DNA from 2 places in the Vibrio lentus genome. Region 1 is predicted to be linked to the other one. Evidence: predicted binding sites of a transcription regulator. Region 1 holds the regulator's gene; the other holds the start of a gene.
What was found. The regulator CRP, encoded in region 1, controls carbon source genes, mostly activating them, when cyclic AMP is high. The targets are predictions, from matches to a motif close to TGTGANNNNNNTCACA.
Positions count from the first base shown of each region.

Region 2: pyrG (CTP synthase) is a predicted target of CRP. The motif match lies at 2,184-2,199, and genes of this name have one in related genera.

Region 1 covers NZ_JAUFQE010000002.1:2,737,783-2,745,167, forward strand. Annotated here, with positions in the region: gene QWZ07_RS20825 (TIGR02444 family protein) at 1-464, shown strand, start outside; gene QWZ07_RS20830 (hydrolase) at 669-1,736, shown strand; gene QWZ07_RS20835 (YheU family protein) at 1,846-2,058, shown strand; gene QWZ07_RS20840 (phosphoribulokinase) at 2,136-3,005, shown strand; gene crp (cAMP-activated global transcriptional regulator CRP) at 3,247-3,879, shown strand; gene QWZ07_RS20850 (DUF1338 domain-containing protein) at 4,071-4,862, opposite strand; gene astD (succinylglutamate-semialdehyde dehydrogenase) at 5,117-6,574, opposite strand; gene astA (arginine N-succinyltransferase) at 6,614-7,385, opposite strand, start outside.
Region 2 covers NZ_JAUFQE010000002.1:2,550,283-2,557,667, reverse strand. Annotated here, with positions in the region: gene relA (GTP diphosphokinase) at 1-1,002, shown strand, start outside; gene mazG (nucleoside triphosphate pyrophosphohydrolase) at 1,336-2,151, shown strand; gene pyrG (CTP synthase) at 2,284-3,924, shown strand; gene eno (phosphopyruvate hydratase) at 4,006-5,304, shown strand; gene ftsB (cell division protein FtsB) at 5,555-5,836, shown strand; gene ispD (2-C-methyl-D-erythritol 4-phosphate cytidylyltransferase) at 5,836-6,537, shown strand; gene ispF (2-C-methyl-D-erythritol 2,4-cyclodiphosphate synthase) at 6,540-7,019, shown strand; gene truD (tRNA pseudouridine(13) synthase TruD) at 7,042-7,385, shown strand, end outside.

The sequences.
Region 1 (7,385 bases):
CAGAGCACGCCTCGACATCACTAACACTGGAACGACTATGGCAATTTAGCCTTCAGTATTACAGTGTGCGCGGTGTAAAGGATGCGTGCTTAGCTTTGCAAAACCAGTTCCACGGCAACGTCAATCTACTGCTGCTTCTCAAATGGCTTGATGAGCAGCAATTGTCTTTTGCTGAAGAAGAGTGGCATAAAGTTCAACAGTGCTTGAGCCGCTCTGAAACTCTTCTTCACAGCTATCGAGAGCTGCGTAAGCACCTCAAACCTCAAGTTATCGATTCTCTCTACCGCGAAGCACTCCAATTTGAGCTGCAGCTAGAGAAGCAACAGCAATCTGATCTCGTCGACTGCATCAACTCTCTGCATCTCTCCTGCAATCAACAATCGCCACTCGCATTTGAGTATTGTCGGCTACTCGGCGCAGAAAACCTCTATGATGCTTTTTCTGAACCAGCCCCTCAGCCTTAACTCGTTACCTTTCCCTTTTATTCCGTCTAGATCCAAGCTTAACCTCGATATTATTCAATCAGTTACTCATGGCGTGTTTTTGTAGCTCGTCTCTGTGAAACCCTTGCGCTTATGCCGAGAATCAACCAAGCTCAAATAAAAACGTGGGCGTTTCACTAAAAGCTCAACACTTTTCAAAGCCCATAAATAAGCATGGACTGTTTTATGACAATATTTACCGCTGCTGCTGGTTTATCAAATCCTCACCTACAGACCTTGGTACCTAGGTTTATTAGAAAGCAGGCGTTGTTTGCTCCTCAATGGCAAACCTTAGAAACACCCGATGGTGACTTTCTCGACCTTGCATGGAGCGAATCACCCGATGGTGACAGCTCCAATGGTGACGAATCCAATAGTGACAACTTGAGTAATGACAACCCAAGCTCTGATAATCAAAGATCTGACAAACCAAGCTCCGACAAACAAAGCAATAAGCCCATCTTCATCTTATTCCATGGATTAGAGGGGAGCTTTGAGAGCCCTTACGCCAATGGACTGATGAATGCGTTTGCTAAGGATGGTTGGTTGTCCGTGATGATGCACTTCAGAGGTTGCAGCGGAAAGCCGAATCGCTTAGCTCGTGCTTACCATTCTGGAGAGGTCGAAGATGCGCGCTTCTTTTTAAGGCATCTGCATTCAAGGTTTCCCAATAACCCTAAGGTTGCGGTTGGGATCTCGCTAGGCGGCAACATGTTGGCTAATTATCTCGCCGACTATGCTGATGATCCGTTAATCTCAGCGGCGACGATTGTTTCAGCCCCCTTTGACCTTGCTTGTTGTTCAAGTCGTATTGAACAAGGCTTCTCCAAACTCTATAAAAAGTACCTGCTCAACTCTTTGAAATCGAATGCATTGAAGAAACATAAGCTGCTGCAAGAGAAGATTGGCATCTCAGCAGAAAGCATCAAGAAGATCGATAAGCTGTATGAGTTTGATGAGCGAATCACTGCGCCTCTGCACGGCTTCAAGAATGCACAAGATTACTATGCTCAATGCTCTGCTTTGCCGAAGTTAAATCGGATTAAGCTACCGACTCAGATCATTCATGCGAAAGATGACCCTTTCATGACCGATGATGTGATTCCAAAATTCGTTCTACCTGACAACATCGATTATCGTCTGTTTCAAAAAGGCGGCCATGTGGGGTTCATTACTGGTAGCACGCTCAAACCAAGGTTTTGGTTAGAAGAAGCATTACCCGCCTACTATGAAAGTATTCAAGATTCGGCATAATGGCCGAGCCTTTTAAGGGCTGAGTGATAGGCGTCGCTAGACACACTAATCAACACATCAATAAACCTATTTATGAACATATCCATGAACATAAAAGAGAGAAGTATTTATGATCATCCCATGGCAAGACATCGCACCAGAAACGCTAGAAAACCTCATTAAAGAATTCGTGCTGCGTGAAGGCACAGACTACGGTGACGTAGAGGTTTCACTGCAAAACAAGATTGACCAAGTGAAACATCAATTAGCCTCAAAGGAAGTCAGTATCGTGTTTTCTGAGCTGCATGAAACCGTTGATATTCAAGTCACAAAACGCTTCTAAGCTGCGCTCATAAAGGAGCCGTGTTATAGTGGTAAACGATTGCTAACAAGTAAGTTACTCAAAAGACAAGGGTTGTCATGTCCGCTAAACATCCAATTATTGCGGTGACGGGTTCATCTGGAGCCGGCACCACCACTACCTCAGAAGCCTTCCGTAAAATGTTCAATATGATGGACGTGAAGGCAGCTTGGGTTGAAGGGGATAGTTTCCATCGCTTCACTCGACCAGAGATGGATGTCGAGATCCGTAAGGCGCGCGAGCAAGGTAAGCACATCAGCTACTTTGGTCCACAGGCTAACGATTTTGGCGCATTAGAAGAGTTCTTCCGTCAATACGGAAATGAAGGCACGGGTAAAGTCCGTAGCTATCTACATACCTTCGATGAAGCCGTTCCTTACAACCAAATGCCCGGCACCTTTACGCCATGGCAAGAGATCCCTGAAAACTCGGATGTGATGTTCTACGAAGGCCTTCATGGTGGCGTAGTCGATGGCGACATTAACGTCTCGCAACACGTCGATCTGCTTATCGGCATGGTACCTATCGTAAACTTGGAGTGGATCCAGAAATTCGTTCGTGACACACGCGATCGTGGGCACTCTCGCGAAGCGGTGATGGATTCTATTGTTCGTTCAATGGATGATTACCTTAACTACATTACCCCGCAGTTTTCGCGCACTCATATCAACTTTCAGCGTGTCCCTACCGTAGATACATCGAATCCACTGAACGCCAAAGGGATTCCAAGTTTAGACGAAAGCTTCGTAGTTATACGTTTGCGCGGCATCAAAAACGTCGATTTCCCTTACCTTTTGGCTATGATTGATGGCTCATTTATGTCACGTCATAACACGCTCGTGGTGCCAGGAGGCAAGATGAGTTTTGCTATGGAGCTCATTGTAAGGCCAATTCTACAACAACTAATCGAAACCGGAAAAATAGGTTAACAAAACGACATTCTGGTTGATTACTTTTCATACCGTGATCATGTGCACAATTTTGCGTAAAAAATCGTAGCTTGGTCACGATTAAAATCAAGAAATAGTACCTGAAAAAGGATACTATTCTTAAACGAAACACAAGATAGCTTGCAGCACTCAACGAGTGCTCTTATCCTAACTGAGTCAATTCAGGCTTAGCTAAAATACGGAAAGCGGCAAGCATACCCTGCAGAGGAAGTGAGATATTATGGTTCTAGGTAAACCTCAAACCGATCCAACATTAGAGTGGTTCCTTTCACACTGTCATATTCATAAGTACCCTTCAAAAAGTACTTTGATTCATGCTGGTGAAAAGGCAGAAACCTTGTACTACATCGTTAAAGGTTCTGTGGCTGTTCTTATCAAAGACGAAGAAGGTAAGGAAATGATTCTTTCTTACCTAAACCAAGGCGACTTCATCGGTGAACTTGGACTTTTCGAAGAAGACCAAGAGCGTACTGCGTGGGTTCGTGCTAAATCTCCTTGTGAAGTAGCTGAAATTTCTTTCAAGAAATTCCGTCAACTTATCCAAGTGAACCCAGATATCCTGATGCGCCTTTCAGCGCAAATGGCAAACCGTCTACAAGTAACTAGCCAAAAAGTTGGTGACTTAGCGTTCCTTGACGTTACCGGTCGTATCGCTCAAACGCTACTTAACCTAGCGAAACAGCCAGATGCAATGACTCACCCTGACGGCATGCAAATCAAGATCACTCGTCAAGAGATTGGCCAGATCGTTGGTTGTTCTCGTGAGACCGTAGGTCGTATCTTGAAGATGCTTGAAGAGCAGAACCTAATTTCTGCACACGGTAAGACTATCGTGGTATACGGCACTCGTTAATCTCGATTAATTGAGCCAAAAATTTGAAAGCCACCAAATGCAAATTTGGTGGCTTTTTTGTTTTCTAAAGATCTAGAGAGCAGATGCGAGATGCGAGATGCGAATGGGACACTTACAACTTCCAAACGTAAACACTCTCGAAGCGGAGCGTACCCGCATCTCTAGGGCAAAGCCCGTGCTCGTATCTTTCTTTAACCGTTGGTGCTTTCAAAGATTTTGTCAGCTGATGCCGCGACAAATCCGGTATAAAGCTCACCATTGGCCATCGCATAACGCTTAGCGAACTCATAGAAGCCACCAGGAATCATCTCATTGCCTTCAACAAATGAAACTGGGACTTTATCTGCCATTGTTGATGATTGCTCTAATAAGACCTCTGGAGAGCCTTTCACCTCGCCGCCAGATGCATTGATCGTGAATCCTGATTCGCTCAGGTAATCATTTACTGCCTGAACTTCATCAAAAGTGTCGAGTTGATTAACGCTCACCGTAAAGTGGTTTGCACCGTAACCATGAGCCGCTAGCCAAGAAGCGTATTCACTCTCTTTTGCTAGCACTTGGAAATCTGCGAAGCTCAAATCCCAAAGACGACCACCAAACAAGAATTCATGACCTTGAAGCTTACTTGCGTCCACTTGCTCAACCAACTTAGCAACGATCTGTTGTAAGCCACTTGAACACTCTTCTACCTTCAACTCACTAATGAACACTTTTGGTTGGTTTGGATCTGGGTGCTCGTAGTGCTTAGCCACTAGCTTCTTGCTCTCAAATAAGTAATCGCCACACGCCTTGTAACCTAACTCAAGGAAAGGTTTAGCCAATGTTTCAATACCTAGCGGTGCAACATTGAAAGTACGCAGTGCAATGTGATCATTAATCAGCGCTTCGTCTTCTTTCAGCAAGTGATGCACTTTCTCTGCCGATGGACAAAGCCTGTGAATGTAATCGTCCCATAGTGATTTAAAGAGTAGATCGGGCGTCATGGTGACTCCTTGTCAGAGGTTCTAGCAAGCTAGTAATTTGGATTAGAAAGGGAGAGGCTGGACATAGAGTCAGCAGCCATCAGCCTGTGACATACTTGTTCTATTATTATCTACCGCCCAATCGAGGTGTCGGACGTGGGTGAAAAGAGGAAGCGATAACACCGCTTCCTTATTACACAATCAATGAATCTGTTACTCATGAACCTAGAGCTCATAAGCTTATGATTCATCAAGTTAAAGCTTAAAAGCCAAAACTACAGCTCAATACCTGGGCTAAACGTAGCTGGCAGTTGAGTTTCACCACCTTCCATTGAAGCCATAGGGTAAGCACAGTAGTCAGCCGCGTAGTAAGCACTTGGGCGTAGGTTGCCTGAAGCACCCGGGCCGCCAAATGGTGCATCACCACTTGCGCCTGTTAGCTGGCGGTTACGGTTAACAATACCCGCACGGATATGGTCAACGAAGTATTCCCATTCAGAATCATCTGTTGATACAAGACCCGCCGACAAACCAAAGCGCGTGTCATTAGCCAGCTCAACGGCTTGCTCTAGCGATTGGTAGCGAACCACTTGCAGCAATGGGCCGAAGTACTCTTCATCTGGCAACTCAGCAATGTTGGTTGCATCGATAATACCCGGAGAAACAAACGCCGCTTCGCCCGCTTTTGCTTCAACTAGGCTTACACCACCTAGTGATTGCAGATTAGCTTGCGCGTCCAAAATGAACTTAGCCGCCGCTTCAGAGATCTGTGGTCCCATGAAGGGTGCTGGCTCAGCGAATGGCTGATCAACACGAATCTTCAAGGTAGCCGCAACAAGCTTATCGAGCAGTTGATCGCCCTTCTCGCCAACAGGAACATACAAGCGACGAGCACACGTACAACGTTGACCTGCACTGATGAAGGCTGATTGAATAATGGTATAAACCGTCGCGTCAGCATCACCAAATTGGTCACTGATCACCATAGGGTTGTTGCCACCCATCTCTAGCGCCAGCATCTTGCCCGGTTGACCTGCGAATTGACGGTGAAGGATATGACCGGTATTAGCACTACCCGTGAATAGCACGCCATCAAGACCTTTAGCATCGGCTAGTGCGATACCTGTCTCTTTAGCGCCTTGCACTAGGTTGATCACGCCAGCAGGAAGGCCAGCTTCTTGCCATAGCTTCATCGCAAACTCACCTGTCCAAGGTGTCTGCTCTGACGGCTTAAATACCACGGTATTACCCGATAGCAGTGCTGGAACAATATGACCGTTAGGTAGGTGACCTGGGAAGTTGTAAGGACCAAATACCGCCATAACGCCTAATGGACGATGACGCAGTACGATTTGGTTACCTGTCGCTTCACGTGAAGCTTCACCAGTACGTTCGTGGTATGCACGAATAGAGATAGCGATCTTGCCCGCCATCGCGCCCGCTTCAGTACGAGTTTCCCAAATCGGTTTACCTGTCTCTTTTGCAATAATCTGTGCTATCTCTTCGCTGTTCTCTTTTACTTTCTCAGCAAAGTTCAACACGATCGCTTCACGCTCTGCAAAGCTCAGTTTCTTCCAAACTAAGAACGCATCACGAGCCGCTGCTACTGCAGATTCAACCTGCGCTGGTGTTGCACTATCGCCTTGCCACACCACTTCATTGTTGTATGGGCTTACTGATGTCATGGCGTCGCCTTGACCTGCCACCCACTGTCCTGCTATCCACTGAGTCATACTTCTATCCTTAAAATCTTCGACAGATAATCGCCGCTCTTATTGAGCCAACATGCGAACGAATTCGCCTTCTTTTACTTCAAGAGCGCTTGCTACTTCAGATGATAAAATCACTGTGTCGCTTGCTTGGTCATACGCGCCTTTCGCGGCTACTGCGCGGAAGTTCTCAAACGAGGTATTACCAATTAGGAAGTCTTTAGAGCTGGAGTGCTCTGCAATTTGAACCTGAGCTCGAATCGCATGACGCACTGATTCAATGTTTCTTAAATCACACTCAACCGTTGGGCCTGCATCAAAGATGTCGACATAACCACGGTTAGTGAAACCTTCACGTTCCAACAACTTAAGTGCAGGGCGTGTATTATCATGTACCTCTCCAATCACCGCCTGAGCTTCTTTGCTCAGTAGGTTCACGTAGATAGGCAGCTTCGGCATTAGGTCAGCAATGAAGCCTTTCTTACCAATACCAGTTAGGTAATCTGCAAGCGTGAAATCAATTGAGAAGAAGTGCTCTTGCAGCCATTGCCAGAAAGGTGAGTTACCTTCCGCATCCGATACACCACGCATCTCAGCAAAAATCGTTTTCGAGAAACGCTCTGGGTGCTCTGACATGATCAGGAAGCGACACTTCGACATCAAACGACCATTCAATCCACCACGGAAAGCTGGACGCAAGAACAGTGTGCAGATCTCACTGCATCCGGTGTAGTTATTGCCGAAAGTCAGTAGTTTCACGACGTTATTCACGCCAAGCTTTTGCGATGAGTGAACCACTTTGCTGATGTGGTAAGAGTAAAACGGAACATCCCAG
Region 2 (7,385 bases), 190 kb from region 1:
CCTCGCGGAGATGTGGTCGATTTACCAATGGGTGCAACACCGTTGGACTTTGCTTACCACATCCACTCGATGGTTGGACACCGTTGTATCGGTGCCAAAGTAGCGGGTCGAATCGTTCCGTTTACTCATAAGTTGGCGATGGGCGATCAGGTTGAGATCATCACTCAAAAAGAACCGAATCCATCACGTGATTGGCTAAACCCGACCACAGGCTTTGTTCATTCAAGTCGAGCTCGTGCAAAAATTAACGCTTGGTTCCGTGCTCAGAGTCGTGAGAAAAACCTCGAAGCTGGACGAGATATCTTAGAAGTTGAACTAGGCAGAGTCGGTGCAACACTAAAAGATGCTGAGCAATATGCGCTGAAACGATTCAACGTTAATACTCCAGATGAATTGTATGCGGGTATTGGTAGCGGCGATTTACGTATTAACCAAGTCGTTAATCACATCAATGCTTTGGTCAACAAACCAACGGCGGAAGAAGAAGACAAAAAAGCATTAGAGAAACTGCTTGAGTCTGACAATAAGCCTGCGCATCAGAGCCGCCCGAAAAAGGATGCTGTCGTTGTTGAAGGTGTCGATAACTTAATGACCCACTTGGCTCGTTGTTGTCAGCCGATCCCGGGCGATGTGATCAAAGGTTACATTACTCAAGGGCGTGGTATCTCAGTACACCGCAGCGATTGTGAACAGTTAAGTGAACTTAACCTGCATGCTCCCGAACGTATTATCGATACAGTCTGGGGCGATGGTTTTGTAGGCTCGTATATCTTAACGCTGCGTGTAGAGGCGCTAGAACGTACCGGCTTGTTGAAAGACATAACATCCCTGTTCTTGAACGAAAAAGTCAGTGTGACGACAATGAAGAGCCGTATTGACTATAAACGTCAGCTATCGGTGATGGATTTCGATTTGGAAGTGACCAACATTGAAATTCTGAGTCGAGTGACGAGCCGTGTCGAGCAAATCAAAGATGTGATGAGCGTAAAACGCCTCGGCTAGTTTTTACGTCGTACTTGGCTTTCTAACTGTGTTAACTGCACACTATACTCGCTTCATCACATAGGCAAGCTATGCTCAGAAGTCTCGTAAGTTTGTTGCCTTGTTAGAAGAGCCAATTACTTAGTAAAACAAAGATACTCGTCATTCCCTACAGTGAGGGACGAACGTGATAGGGAATCTCGCCAAGCGATTTGAGATCCCCAACTCGCTCATTCTTCGCTCTTGAGGATGACTGAAAAAATAGAAAGGTGAGTGGTTTTGGCTGCTCACCTTTTTTAGTTTTAGAAGACGTTATAAATTTAAAAATCAAAGACAGTGAATAGGAAGAAAACGATGAATCACCCGATTGAACAACTTGAACAGATTATGACTAAGCTGCGCGATCCTGAAGGTGGCTGTCCTTGGGATTTGAAACAAAATTTTGAAACAATTGTGCCGCATACTATCGAAGAAACCTACGAGGTGGTGGACGCGATTCACAACAAAGATTGGCCGAACCTACAAGAAGAGTTGGGTGACCTGTTGTTTCAGGTAATCTTCTACAGCCAATTGGCGAAAGAGCAGGGCTTGTTTGAATTCTCTGATGTGGTCGACGGTATCAATGAGAAACTGACGCGCCGTCATCCACATGTATTTTCTGATACAGAGTTTGCCAGTGATGAAGAAATTAATGCCAACTGGGAAGCTGAAAAAGCCAAAGAGAAAGCACAGGCAGGCAAAACTCAAGAAAGTATTCTAGACTCAATACCAAACTCTCTACCTGCACTTTCGCGTGCTACAAAAATTCAAAAGCAAGTCGCGAAATTTGGCTTTGATTGGGACTCTATTGGGCCAGTCGCCGACAAGGTTTTAGAGGAAGTTGATGAGGTGCTAGAAGAAGCACTTCAAGTAACGCCAAACGAAGATTTAGTTGAAGAAGAACTGGGTGATTTGTTGTTTGCTACCGTCAATTTAGTGCGACATTTGGGTAAAAATCCAGAAACGGCTCTCAATAAAGCCAATCTGAAATTTTCACGCCGCTTTAAAGGTGTGGAACAAAAAGTTCGTCAGCAAGATAAAATTTTGACCGACTTTTCTCTACAACAGCTTGATTCCATGTGGGATGAAGTCAAAGTGGCGGAGAAAAGATCATCAAAGCTTTTATCATGAATTGATTTGAAGCAAAAAATAAAAAATTGCAGTGTGATAGATTTCACGTTGTGGCGATAAGGGGCTTCTGGTATATTTTCATCCCGTCCAGAAGTAATCCATTTCCCTCATTCAACCAATTTCAGGTTAAACATGACGACAAATTACATTTTTGTTACTGGCGGGGTTGTATCCTCTCTAGGTAAAGGTATTGCAGCAGCATCTCTTGCGGCTATTTTAGAAGCTCGTGGTCTTAAAGTGACTATGATGAAGCTTGACCCTTACATCAACGTTGATCCAGGCACTATGAGCCCGACTCAACACGGTGAAGTGTTCGTTACGGAAGATGGCGCTGAAACAGACCTTGACCTTGGTCACTATGAGCGATTCATTCGCACCAAGATGACTAAGCGTAACAACTTCACAGCAGGTCGTGTTTATGCTGACGTTCTACGTAATGAACGTCGTGGTGACTACCTAGGTGCAACAATCCAGGTTATCCCTCACATCACTAACTCTATCAAAGAACGCGTAATCTCTGGTGCTAAAGGCCACGATATCGCGCTTGTTGAAGTTGGTGGTACTGTAGGTGATATTGAATCTCTACCATTTATGGAAGCGATTCGTCAGCTAGCAGTAGAACTAGGCCGTGAACGCGCAATGTTCATGCACCTTACTCTAGTGCCATACCTAGCAGCTGCGGGTGAAGTGAAAACTAAGCCAACGCAACACTCTGTAAAAGAGCTACTGTCTATCGGTATTCAACCTGACATCCTAGTTTGTCGTTCAGATCGTGTTATCCCAGCAAACGAACGTAAGAAAATTGCTCTTTTCTGTAATGTACAAGAAAAAGCAGTTATCTCTATGAAAGACGTAGATTCAATCTACAAGATCCCACAATTAATCCGTGCTCAAGGCATTGATGATCTTGTATGTACGCGTTTCGGTATCAATGCACCAGAAGCTGATCTGTCTGAGTGGGAACAAGTAATTTACGAAGAAGCTAACCCAACGGGTGAAGTGACGATTGGTATGGTTGGTAAGTACATTGAACTGCCTGACGCATACAAATCAGTAAATGAAGCGCTGAAACACGCAGGCTTGAAAAACCGCCTAAGTGTCACAATTAAATATGTAGATTCACAAGATGTTGAATCTAAAGGCACAGAAATTCTACAAGACCTAGATGCAATCCTAGTTCCTGGTGGCTTTGGCGACCGTGGTGTTGAAGGTAAGATCCTTGCTGCACAATACGCTCGTGAAAACAAAGTACCTTACTTAGGTATCTGTCTAGGTATGCAAGTTGCTCTTATTGAGTACGCTCGTAACGTTGCGAAGATGGAAGGTGCACACTCTTCTGAATTCTGCAAAGAAACTAAATACCCTGTTGTTGGCCTAATCACTGAGTGGATTGACGGCGAAGGTAAAGTTGAAGAGCGTACTGAGAAATCAGACCTAGGCGGCACAATGCGTCTTGGTTCACAGCTTTGTCACCTAGCGAAAGGGACGAAAGCTTACGAATTATACGGTAGCGCGACGATCCATGAACGTCACCGTCACCGTTACGAAGTGAACAACAATCTTCGTCCACAAATCGAAAAAGCGGGCCTAAAAGTATCGGGTCTGTCTGCGGACAAGAAACTGGTTGAAGTTATTGAGAACCCGAACCACCCATGGTTTGTTGCTGCTCAGTTCCACCCAGAGTTCACTTCAACACCTCGCGATGGTCACCCATTGTTTGCAGGTTTCGTTAAAGCGGCTGGCGAATTCCAGCGCGGCGAATTAGAAAAGTAAAAAGGAATCCAGGTAGCTGCGTAAGTTGTGCTGCTACCTTTAAATTTGACATTTATATATTCAACGAGAAGGAAACATTCAATGTCTAAGATCGTTAAAGTTCTAGGTCGTGAAATCATCGATTCACGTGGTAACCCAACTGTAGAAGCTGAAGTACACCTAGAAGGCGGTTTCGTAGGTATGGCTGCTGCTCCATCTGGCGCATCTACTGGTTCTCGCGAAGCTCTTGAGCTACGTGACGGCGACAAATCACGTTTCCTAGGTAAAGGTGTTCTTAAAGCAATTGAAGCTGTAAACGGCCCAATCGCTGACGCTCTAGTTGGTAAAGACGCTAAAGCACAAGCTGACGTTGACCAAGTTATGCTTGATCTAGACGGTACTGAGAACAAGTCTAAGTTTGGCGCTAACGCTATCCTTGCTGTTTCTCTAGCTAACGCAAAAGCTGCTGCTGCTGCGAAAGGCATGCCTCTATACGAGCACATTGCTGAGCTAAACGGTACTGCTGGTCAGTTCTCTATGCCTCTACCAATGATGAACATCATCAACGGTGGCGAGCACGCTGATAACAACGTTGACATCCAAGAGTTCATGATCCAACCAGTTGGCGCTAAAACTCTTAAAGAAGGTCTGCGTATCGGCGCTGAAGTATTCCACAACCTAGCTAAAGTTCTTAAGTCTAAAGGCTACAGCACTGCAGTTGGTGATGAAGGTGGTTTCGCTCCTAACCTTAAATCTAACGCTGAAGCTCTAGAAGTTATCGCAGAAGCTGTTGCAGCTGCTGGTTACGAACTAGGTAAAGACGTTACTCTTGCTATGGACTGTGCTGCATCTGAGTTCTTCGACAAAGAAGCTGGCATCTACAACATGAAGGGCGAAGGTAAAACTTTCACTTCTGAAGAGTTCAACCACTACCTAGCTGAACTAGCGAACAACTTCCCAATCGTTTCTATCGAAGACGGTCTTGACGAGTCAGATTGGGATGGCTTCAAGCACCAAACTGAACTTCTAGGCGACAAGCTTCAAATCGTTGGTGACGATCTTTTCGTTACAAACACTAAGATTCTTGCTGAAGGTATCGAGAAAGGCGTAGCTAACTCTATCCTTATCAAGTTCAACCAAATCGGTTCTCTAACTGAGACTCTAGCTGCTATCAAGATGGCTAAAGACGCTGGCTACACTGCAGTAATCTCTCACCGTTCTGGCGAAACTGAAGATGCAACTATCGCTGATCTAGCGGTAGGTACAGCTGCAGGTCAAATCAAAACTGGTTCTATGAGCCGTTCTGACCGTGTTGCTAAGTACAACCAACTTATCCGTATCGAAGAAGCTCTAGGTTCTAAAGCTCCTTTCAACGGTCTTAAAGAAGTTAAAGGTCAATAATTCCTAGCGAATTATTAATCTAAGCTTTTTAAATGCCTCGCTTATGCGGGGCATTTTTTTGCCTAAAATTCGTCATTCCCTAGATTAACGAAGAAAGGAGTAGGGAACTTCATTGTTACCACTCACTATTCTGTCCAATAATTCCCCTACTTATTGATTCCCTGACACCACATATCTCGCACCAATAAGCTCATTATGGTATATATGTGCCTTATTCTAGTTCCTTCTTTTTCAACCGGCGAAAGGTGTTATGCGAATTTTTGCTTTAGTACTGCTCATAGTGTTTGGCTGGCTACAACACACACTGTGGCTCGGTAAAAATGGTATTTCTGATTACTACGGTGTGAACAACGAAATCCAAGTTCAGCAGCAAGTAAATGAAAAGCTTCATCTTCGTAATGCTGAGATGTTTGCGGAAATCGACGATCTACGCCAAGGCTTAGACGCGATAGAAGAGCGCGCACGTCATGAGCTTGGAATGGTGAAAGAAGGCGAAACGTTTTATCGTATTATTGGTGAGGAATCTCATTAATGTCGAACCAACTTCAAAGCGTTATTGCAGTGGTCCCCGCTGCGGGCGTCGGCAGCCGAATGAAGGCCGACCGTCCCAAGCAATATCTTCAAATTCACGGTAAAACGATTTTAGAGCACACCGTTGAGAAACTGTTGTCTCACCCTCAGGTGTCTAAAATTGTGGTAGCGGTCAGCGACGATGATCCTTATTACCCTGAATTACCGCTTAACCTTAATCCACAGGTGATCAGAGTGTCCGGCGGGACGGAAAGAGCCGACTCGGTGCTTTCTGCCCTGGACTATATTGCTCAACAGCAACTCAGTGATTGGGTGATGGTGCATGATGCCGCTAGGCCTTGTATCCAATTGAGCGATATCGACAAACTGATCTCTGGTGCTATGACCCATGATGTTGGCGCGATTTTAGCTGCGCCTGTTCGCGATACAATGAAACGCGGTGCTCAAGGACAAATTGAACACACGGTCGATCGCGTCGATCTCTGGCATGCGCTTACCCCTCAGATGTTCCGATCTAAGCCTTTACGGAAAGTCTTGAGTGAAGCCTTGCAACAAGGTGTTTCAATTACCGATGAAGCGTCTGCGTTTGAGTGGAAAGGTTTATCACCAGCACTGATTGCTGGGCGTTCAGATAATTTTAAGATTACTCAGCCTGAAGATCTGGCTTTGGCTGAGTTTTATTTAAGTCAGAATAAGGAATAATGATGATTCGTATTGGCCATGGCTTTGATGTACACAAATTTGGTGGTGAAGGCCCGGTAATTATTGGTGGCGTGAGCGTCCCTTATGAACAGGGTCTTATCGCACACTCAGACGGTGATGTTGCCCTGCACGCATTATGCGATGCTTTACTGGGTTCAATTGCAGCGGGTGATATTGGTCGTCATTTCCCTGATACGGATGATGAATGGAAAGGCGCAGATAGCCGCGAATTACTGAAAGATGTTTACCGTCGAGTAAAAGAGCAAGGTTATGTGATTGGTAATGCTGATATTACTATCATGGCGCAAGCTCCAAAGATGGCTCCTCATATAGACTCTATGTGCCAAGTCATTGCTCAAGATTTAGAAACAAGCATTAGCAATGTGAATGTAAAAGCCACGACTACTGAGCGTTTAGGTTTTACAGGTCGCAAAGAGGGCATCGCATGTGAAGCGGTGGTCCTAATTACTAAAAGTGCGTAAGCACCAACACGAAAAGAACAGCATGTCAGATATTTTATCTTCATTGGCTTACCTAAACGGTAAACCAACTGCGAAAGCAAAACTAAAAGCAAAAGCCGAACACTTTGTCGTTAATGAAGACTTGGGTTTTGAGTTTACTGGTGAAGGCGAGCACCTAATGGTGCGTATTCGTAAAACTGGTGAGAACACGAGCTTCGTAGCAAACGAGCTGGCTAAAGCGTGTGGTGTTAAGTCGAAAGACGTGAGCTGGGCTGGTTTGAAAGACCGTCATGCTGTGACAGAACAGTGGTTGAGTGTGCATTTACCAAAAGGTGAACCTGACTTTTCTGCTTTTCTCGCACAATACCCAAGCATTGAGATCTTGGC